DNA from 3 places in the Bacillus sp. WC2507 genome. Region 3 is predicted to be linked to each of the others. Evidence: riboswitches for the same ligand, from Rfam matches in the RefSeq annotation. Region 3 holds a riboswitch; each other region holds the start of a gene.

Region 1 (2,279 bases), 2.5 Mb from region 3:
CGGTACTTGTGGAGATGACAACAGCTTTTGCGCTACCACTTACAATATTTGTACCCATAAAACAAAGGTTTTCCATATCGAGTGGATTGTAATTTTTTTTCATGTTTTTCGGTAAAATATGTTTATTCTCTGTATGGTAGCAGTTTTCGTACTTTTCCACAGGAAGTGCTTCCCCAGTTAAAGAAGACTGATTCACAAATAAATCTTTAGCTGATAAAATACGCACATCAGCCGGAACGATATCACCGGCCGAAAGTGAAATAATATCGCCAGGTACAAGTTCTTCAATTGGAATTTCCGTTGGATCATTTTGCTTTAAATTCATTACGTTTTTTGTTTCGTGTACAAATCCATCTATTCTAAAGACGCTTGCCGTTGTTCGAACCATAGCTTTTAACTGATCCGCAGCTTTTTGAGAACGAAACTCTTGTAAAAAGCGGATCGTTGCACTTAGCATTACCATTACAGATACGACAATGGTTCCTTGTATATCATCTGTGAAAAAAGAGAGTGCGCCGAGAGCTAATAAAACAAAAATAAATGGATTTTTAAATGCCAGTAGAAATTGAATGTACCACGGCGATGTTTTATTATGAGCTATTTCATTTGGGCCATATAAAGAAAATCTATGAGACGCTTCTATTTTAGAGAGGCCATTTTGTGTTGTTTCTAAAAGTCGTAACGCATTGTTTACATCTTGTATTGCGACTTCCACCAGTAATCCGTTATTTGTTTTCATATGATTTTGATCGTATGAATGCTTTGTTTCTTGTTTTTGTAAATTTAACATTGGTAGTTCCTCCTTTTTCATGAAGGAGGAAACAATCTGTTACTCAACTATTTAAAATTAGGAGGAACAGCTTCTTTCCTACCTACATGATGAAATATTAACGTAAAACATATTATGGGTATCTGGGCCGAATCATCAATTGCCAACTGTTCCTCACCTCCGTACAATTTAGTAGTTTCTGAATATGCTATGTTTGTTTCATAGTAAGGTGCATATATACGTAAAAAGACCTTTACTCAAAACGAGTAAAGGTCTGAATTCGCAGTTAAAAGAGTCCACAACAAAGACTGTTAGTAAACATAGATAAAAACAGTTTTTGTGTATGACAAAATACATGCACCTCTCCCTCGTTGAGTTTTAGCACTGTATAGCATAGGTACTGAAACCAGCTACGTTAAGAAAGGCCTTCATTCCGACCTTTCCTGTTGACCCATTGGCGTCTCTCGACATTTTTGGGCAGCAGCGTTTCTCTATACAGGAGCCTCACCTAACAGAGACCATATTCAATTACATGTTGAATGTTAGCACTGTAATTTTGTAGTGTCAATACATTTTTTTGAAAACTCAAATAGATTTATGCTGGCTATATAGTAGGAAATAAGAGGAGTTTTTTGAAATAAGGTGGAGAAATAAATAAAAAGCACTGATTACAGTGCTTTTTATTACAGATTATGAGATTGTAGTATTTTCAAAAATAACAATTTCTGAACTATTTGTTGTTGAAACGCGTTGTGCGTAATATGTTAAAGCTGAAGAAATATATGTTGGTAACGAATCATTTGTATGTGTTGTTGTATATTCATGGATTAATTCTTTCAAAGTCGTCCATTCTAATTGTGCTGGGTGATCAGACACGAAAGAACTTACCCAGCGATCAAATGAAGATGAAAAATCAGTTTGTAAACGAAATGCTTCTTTCATAATAAAACGCTCCCTTAAAATGTAGTATAATCATTTTAACATAAAATACGAACGATTACTAAGTTTTTTAAGTATAATGTTCGTGTTATATAGTTGTCTAGATGATTGGTTATGTAAATTCGATTTGCCATTTGAAATAACATTCCGTAAGATGAAAGGTAGATTATATAAAGAGCTGGAGGAAAGAAAGTGGAATTTGTATTTTTAGGAACTGGTGCAGGTGTTCCTTCGAAAGGAAGGAATGTTTCGGCAATTGCTTTGCAATTGTTAGAAGAACGAGGGCAGACTTGGTTATTTGATTGTGGCGAGGCGACGCAACATCAAATATTACATACATCTGTACGCCCACGCCGCATTGAAAAAATATTTATTACGCATTTACATGGTGATCATATTTTTGGGTTGCCTGGTTTATTAGGAAGCCGTTCGTTTCAAGGAGGGACTACACCTTTAACAGTGTATGGACCAAAAGGAATTAAACAATTTATTGAAGTGGCATTGTCAGTAAGTACGACACATGTAAAATACCCACTTGAAATTGTTGAGATAACAGAAGAAGGTACTGTGT
Region 2 (2,279 bases), on a different contig from region 3:
TTACTTCAAAATTTAAACCAGAATTTAATATTTGTCAACTGACTTTAAATTCCATTCATAAAAAAATCTTTTATAGAAAATGAAATTATATTTTACTACAAATTTAAAACTCCACTTAAAAAACATAGAATTCAAATAGATTTTATTTGAAGAAACGTTATAAAATATATGAAACTTATTGTTTATAATTAATTTTCACCTTTATAACAGAAAATGAATGATTAGTTATTCTTTACTTCAAAAGAACATTTTTCCAAAAATCTTCTTTTATGATTAAAATCTTCTTTACTGTTTATCAAATTTATATGATTAAACTACTTAATCAAACGATACACTACAAGTGGAATATATGTATTTATACGCAATGATTACATACATTTTCTCACATCATTTCTCAAAGCGCTATAAAGCAATAAAACATATAAAATTAGCAATACGGTTACTTGACAAGCAAAAAAAATATATTTATGCTTGCAACACGAAACAAATACATAAAATTTATATTGCTAAACCTGTTAGGTGAGGCTCCTATACAAACACAGGCTATTGCCCAAAAATGTCGAAAGACGCCAATGGGTAGAACAGGAATTGTCGGATTAAGGCTCTTCTTAAGATAGCTAAGTAATGAATTTTCATTACTTTACGTTGTATAGTGCCAAAGCTCTACTAGGGGGAGAAAAGCCTTATTTAGTCATGCCATTTTAAATCCCTCTAGTTACATACTAGGGGGATTTTTGCGTAAAAAAACAGGGAGTAAGCAATAGAATCATCCTAAACAAAAGTCATATTTAGTAATTGACGAGAACAAGATTCTATTCATTAGCAAATGTAATATTATGTTTTGTTTTAAATCAGGAGGATATTAAAATGAAAAAAATATTAAAACTCGATTATTTATTGCTCCTTCCTCTATTCATAACATGTACTTTAGGGATTATCATGATGTATAGTGCGAGCTCCATTGTCGCTGTCCAGCATTACGGTTATAACAGTAGACACTTTGTTGATTCTCAATTAACAAAGCTACTTTTAGGAACAATAGGATTAATAGTTTGTGCTATACTCCCATATGAAATATGGAAAAAACGAATAGTTTCAATCTGTATTATGGTTGGGGGAATTTTTTTATTAATTATGGTTTTATGGAAAGGAAAAATAGTAAATAATGCTCAATCATGGATCTTTGGAATACAGCCAGCTGAATTTCTTAAATTAGGAACAATACTTGTAACAGCTCGTTTTTTTGCATTACGACAAGAACAAGCTAAAAATAATTGGAGTGCTATCGGAAAACTTTTATTTTTTTTAGCTACAATTTTTTTTCTTATCTTTAAACAACCAAATTTAGGATCTGCACTTTTAATATTAGGTATAGGTTTTAGCATATTTCTTTGTTCAGGAATAAATATAAATCTACTAATCAAAAGAACTACCATCGGTTCTATTTTATGGTTACCTATTTTATATTATTTGATTCAATATAGTTTATCAGAAGTTCAAAAGACACGTATTACTACGATTTTCAATCCCTTTGTTGATGCACAAGGAAATGGATACCAGCTTGTAAATTCTTTTATTGCCATTGGCTCTGGAGGAATCACTGGTCGTGGGTTTGGAAATAGTATACAAAAAACAGGTTATCTGCCAGAACCACACACTGATTTTATAATGGCAATAGTTTCTGAAGAACTAGGATTTATTGGTGTATTTATTATCTTAACTGGAGTTTTGACTATAGTACTTCGCTCCTTAAAAATTGGACAATTATGTGTAGATCCATTCGGCAGTTTTATAGCAATTGGTATAGGATGTATGATCGGTATGCAATCAGTTGTAAATTTAGGTGGTATTACAGGACTATTTCCTCTTACAGGTACCCCATTTCCATTTGTAAGTTTTGGTGGAAGTTCTTTAATGGTCAATTTAATAGCAATAGGAATATTGCTTAATGTCTCAATTTTCAATAAAATAAGATATTCTCCTTTTTGATATATTTAATATATGAAGTAAGCGAACAATTTTAAGTTAATCTTCCCTTTTTATTTGGCTAAGTATTCTAAAGCATGAGGAGGCATATGCGGTTGTATTTCTTCATCAAATCAAATTAGCATTTCAGTTATTCCGTGAAAGGGTGCTTTAAAGAAATAATTAAAGCCTAATTTCTCACTTATACACCGAGAAATTAGGCTTTTTATATTTACATTTCCTTAACTATTTAAATCCGTATTTTTTCTGACGCTCCACTTTAAGTAAGTGCAACTGAAGTCTTACCATACACC
Region 3 (2,279 bases):
GTTCGCGATAAGGACGAAAATATTATGCTTCAAAATGCACACCAAACGTATAAAGCGTCACTACCGATATTTCAAAAGTATACAGAACTTCCAGTCATATCTTTGGAAACAGAGAAAGGGATGGAGAAACTGTCGTATGTGTTTGGTTCGTTTTTAATTGCTGGAAAAGCGAGTAGTATCGGTATTCGCGCGGGGGAAAAATTACGGGGAATGAATCGTACTATTTACCGGTAGGTATAAAAAAGGAGGAAAGTATATGATTAATTTTTTATTATATTTAGCAGTAACATTGGGACTTTTATGTATTGGTCTTTTCCTGATGGAAGTGACAACGAAAGTAAAAGAATTTAAGTTAATGGCCCAAGGAAATAAGGCGGTAAGCTATGTGCTTGGAGGACGATTACTTGGATTAGCTATTGTTTTATATTCGACAGCAGCTAATTCCATTTCACTTCTTGATATGGTTTCGTGGGGAGCAGTTGGGATTTTGGCTCAAATTATCGTCTTTTATCTAGCTGAGTGGCTTACACCACGCTTTAATATAAATAAAAGTCTCGAAGAAGATAATCAAGCAGTCGGTCTTTTCCTTATGTTTTTATCGCTTTCCATTGGGATTGTAATTGCAGGTTGTATAACTTATTAAAAACTTTACGTTAGTTTGCCATACCTTTCGAAAAAATTGTAGGCTACTGTTGACATCTATTTTAAATAAGAGTAACATTTTCTATATAATAAAAATAAGTCTCTGTTAGGTGAGGCTCCTGTATAGAGAAATGCTACTGCCCAAAAATGTCGAGAGACGCCAATGGGTCAACAGGAATGATCGAATTAAGGTTTTTCTTAACGTAGCTGGTAATGTACCTATGCTATACAGTGCTAAAACTCGGCGAGGGAGAGGTCCGTAGATTTCTAATTGTATTAGGAATCGTTTATTTGTGTATGTCATGACCTTTACTCTTTTCGGAGTAAGGGTCTTTTTGTTACCAAGCTATGAGTAGTTTCATAGTATAAACTATAAAATTAAACGAGGAGGTGAGGAGCATGTCAAATTCTGACTCGGTTCCGTTACCCATATACTTCAAATCAAAAATATATGATGTAGGCAGGAAACGACTTGTTCCTCCCTCTATATTTATCGTAATGTAGCGTTTATATGCACGTTTAAGCGCTAGACACTTTCGCGGTAAAGTGGAAAAATTGAGAAACAAAGCGTTTCTTCCTATGTTGTACAGGAGGAGACGATAATATGTTATATGCAAACAAAACTGTGGGTAACACGTCATATAAATTAAGTAAAAAATCAATGAAAGAACAAACAATGCTTCAAAAAAATAAAGATTTATTAATTGAAATCGCAACGAGAGATGTAAAATCTGTATTTGCGTATTTTAAAACAACAAGAGACGGATTATCTATGAAAGAGGCACAAAAACGCATTCAAGTATACGGCCGAAATGAATTAACTTCAAAAAGAGCGCGTATTGCAGAAGTAATGATGAAGCTAAGTGGAATGATCCCAGGTTTTTCAAAACAACATGTGCGTGATAGATTACAATGTGAGAAAATTACTGTGTCTCGAGTAGCGTGTTCAAGTGTAACAGGTTTAAACGGTGAATTAAAAATGATGGATTTACCAGTACAAGAACTTGTTCCTGGTGATATGATTTTTCTTTCAGAAGGCGATACAGTACCAGCAGATGTACGTATCATTTACGCGAATGATTTATTAGTAAATGAATCTGTGCTAACAGGAAAAGATGTAAGTATTGAGAAATTTGAAAGTTGCTATCACCTTGAGCGTAAACGATTTATTCCTTTAAAACGAATGAAAGACTATAATCCACTTGAACTTGAAAATGTATGTTTCAAAGGGACGTATATTGTTGGCGGAAATGCAAAGGCTGTAGTTGTTTCGACTGGGAAAAATACGTATTCAGGAATTCTTCATACTTGTTGTAGTAGAACGTCCTAATGTGTAAATGATGCTAAATATACAAAAACAATGTATAATAGACAAAGTTGAAAAAACGTAGAATGGTAATCTATTTATATAACCTTACGTGATGACGTGGGGTTATTATTTTTTGGGTAGGAGAGGAATTATGAAAAAAGTATTATTAGTTGATGGTATGGCACTATTATTTCGTGCTTTTTACGCAACAAGTGTCTACGGACAATTTATGAAACGACAAGATGGTACCCCTACAAACGGGATTCATGGTTATATGAAACATTTATTAACAGCTATGCAAGCAATTGAACCAACACACATCGTAACA

The links. Region 3 has a riboswitch for magnesium ahead of ACUN28_RS21475 (P-type ATPase). Riboswitches for the same ligand answer to the same signal wherever they lie in the genome.
Region 1: it holds a riboswitch for magnesium, as region 3 does, so the genes downstream of both, mgtA (magnesium-translocating P-type ATPase) here and ACUN28_RS21475 (P-type ATPase) in region 3, are expected to answer to the same signal.
Region 2: it holds a riboswitch for magnesium, as region 3 does, so the genes downstream of both, ACUN28_RS29165 (FtsW/RodA/SpoVE family cell cycle protein) here and ACUN28_RS21475 (P-type ATPase) in region 3, are expected to answer to the same signal.

The regions. Positions count from the first base shown of each region.
Region 1 is NZ_JBQXPN010000001.1:1,562,468-1,564,746, forward strand. It holds gene mgtA (magnesium-translocating P-type ATPase) at 1-790, opposite strand, end outside; M-box (ykoK) riboswitch at 1,125-1,292, opposite strand; gene ACUN28_RS08420 (DUF3932 family protein) at 1,460-1,711, opposite strand; gene rnz (ribonuclease Z) at 1,901-2,279, shown strand, end outside.
Region 2 is NZ_JBQXPN010000003.1:261,913-264,191, reverse strand. It holds M-box (ykoK) riboswitch at 505-681, shown strand; gene ACUN28_RS29165 (FtsW/RodA/SpoVE family cell cycle protein) at 868-1,989, shown strand.
Region 3 is NZ_JBQXPN010000001.1:4,085,327-4,087,605, reverse strand. It holds partial or broken gene ACUN28_RS21485 (glutathionylspermidine synthase family protein) at 1-260, shown strand, start outside; gene ACUN28_RS21480 (DUF350 domain-containing protein) at 257-643, shown strand; M-box (ykoK) riboswitch at 738-903, shown strand; gene ACUN28_RS21475 (P-type ATPase) at 1,247-1,972, shown strand; gene ACUN28_RS21470 (5'-3' exonuclease) at 2,103-2,279, shown strand, end outside.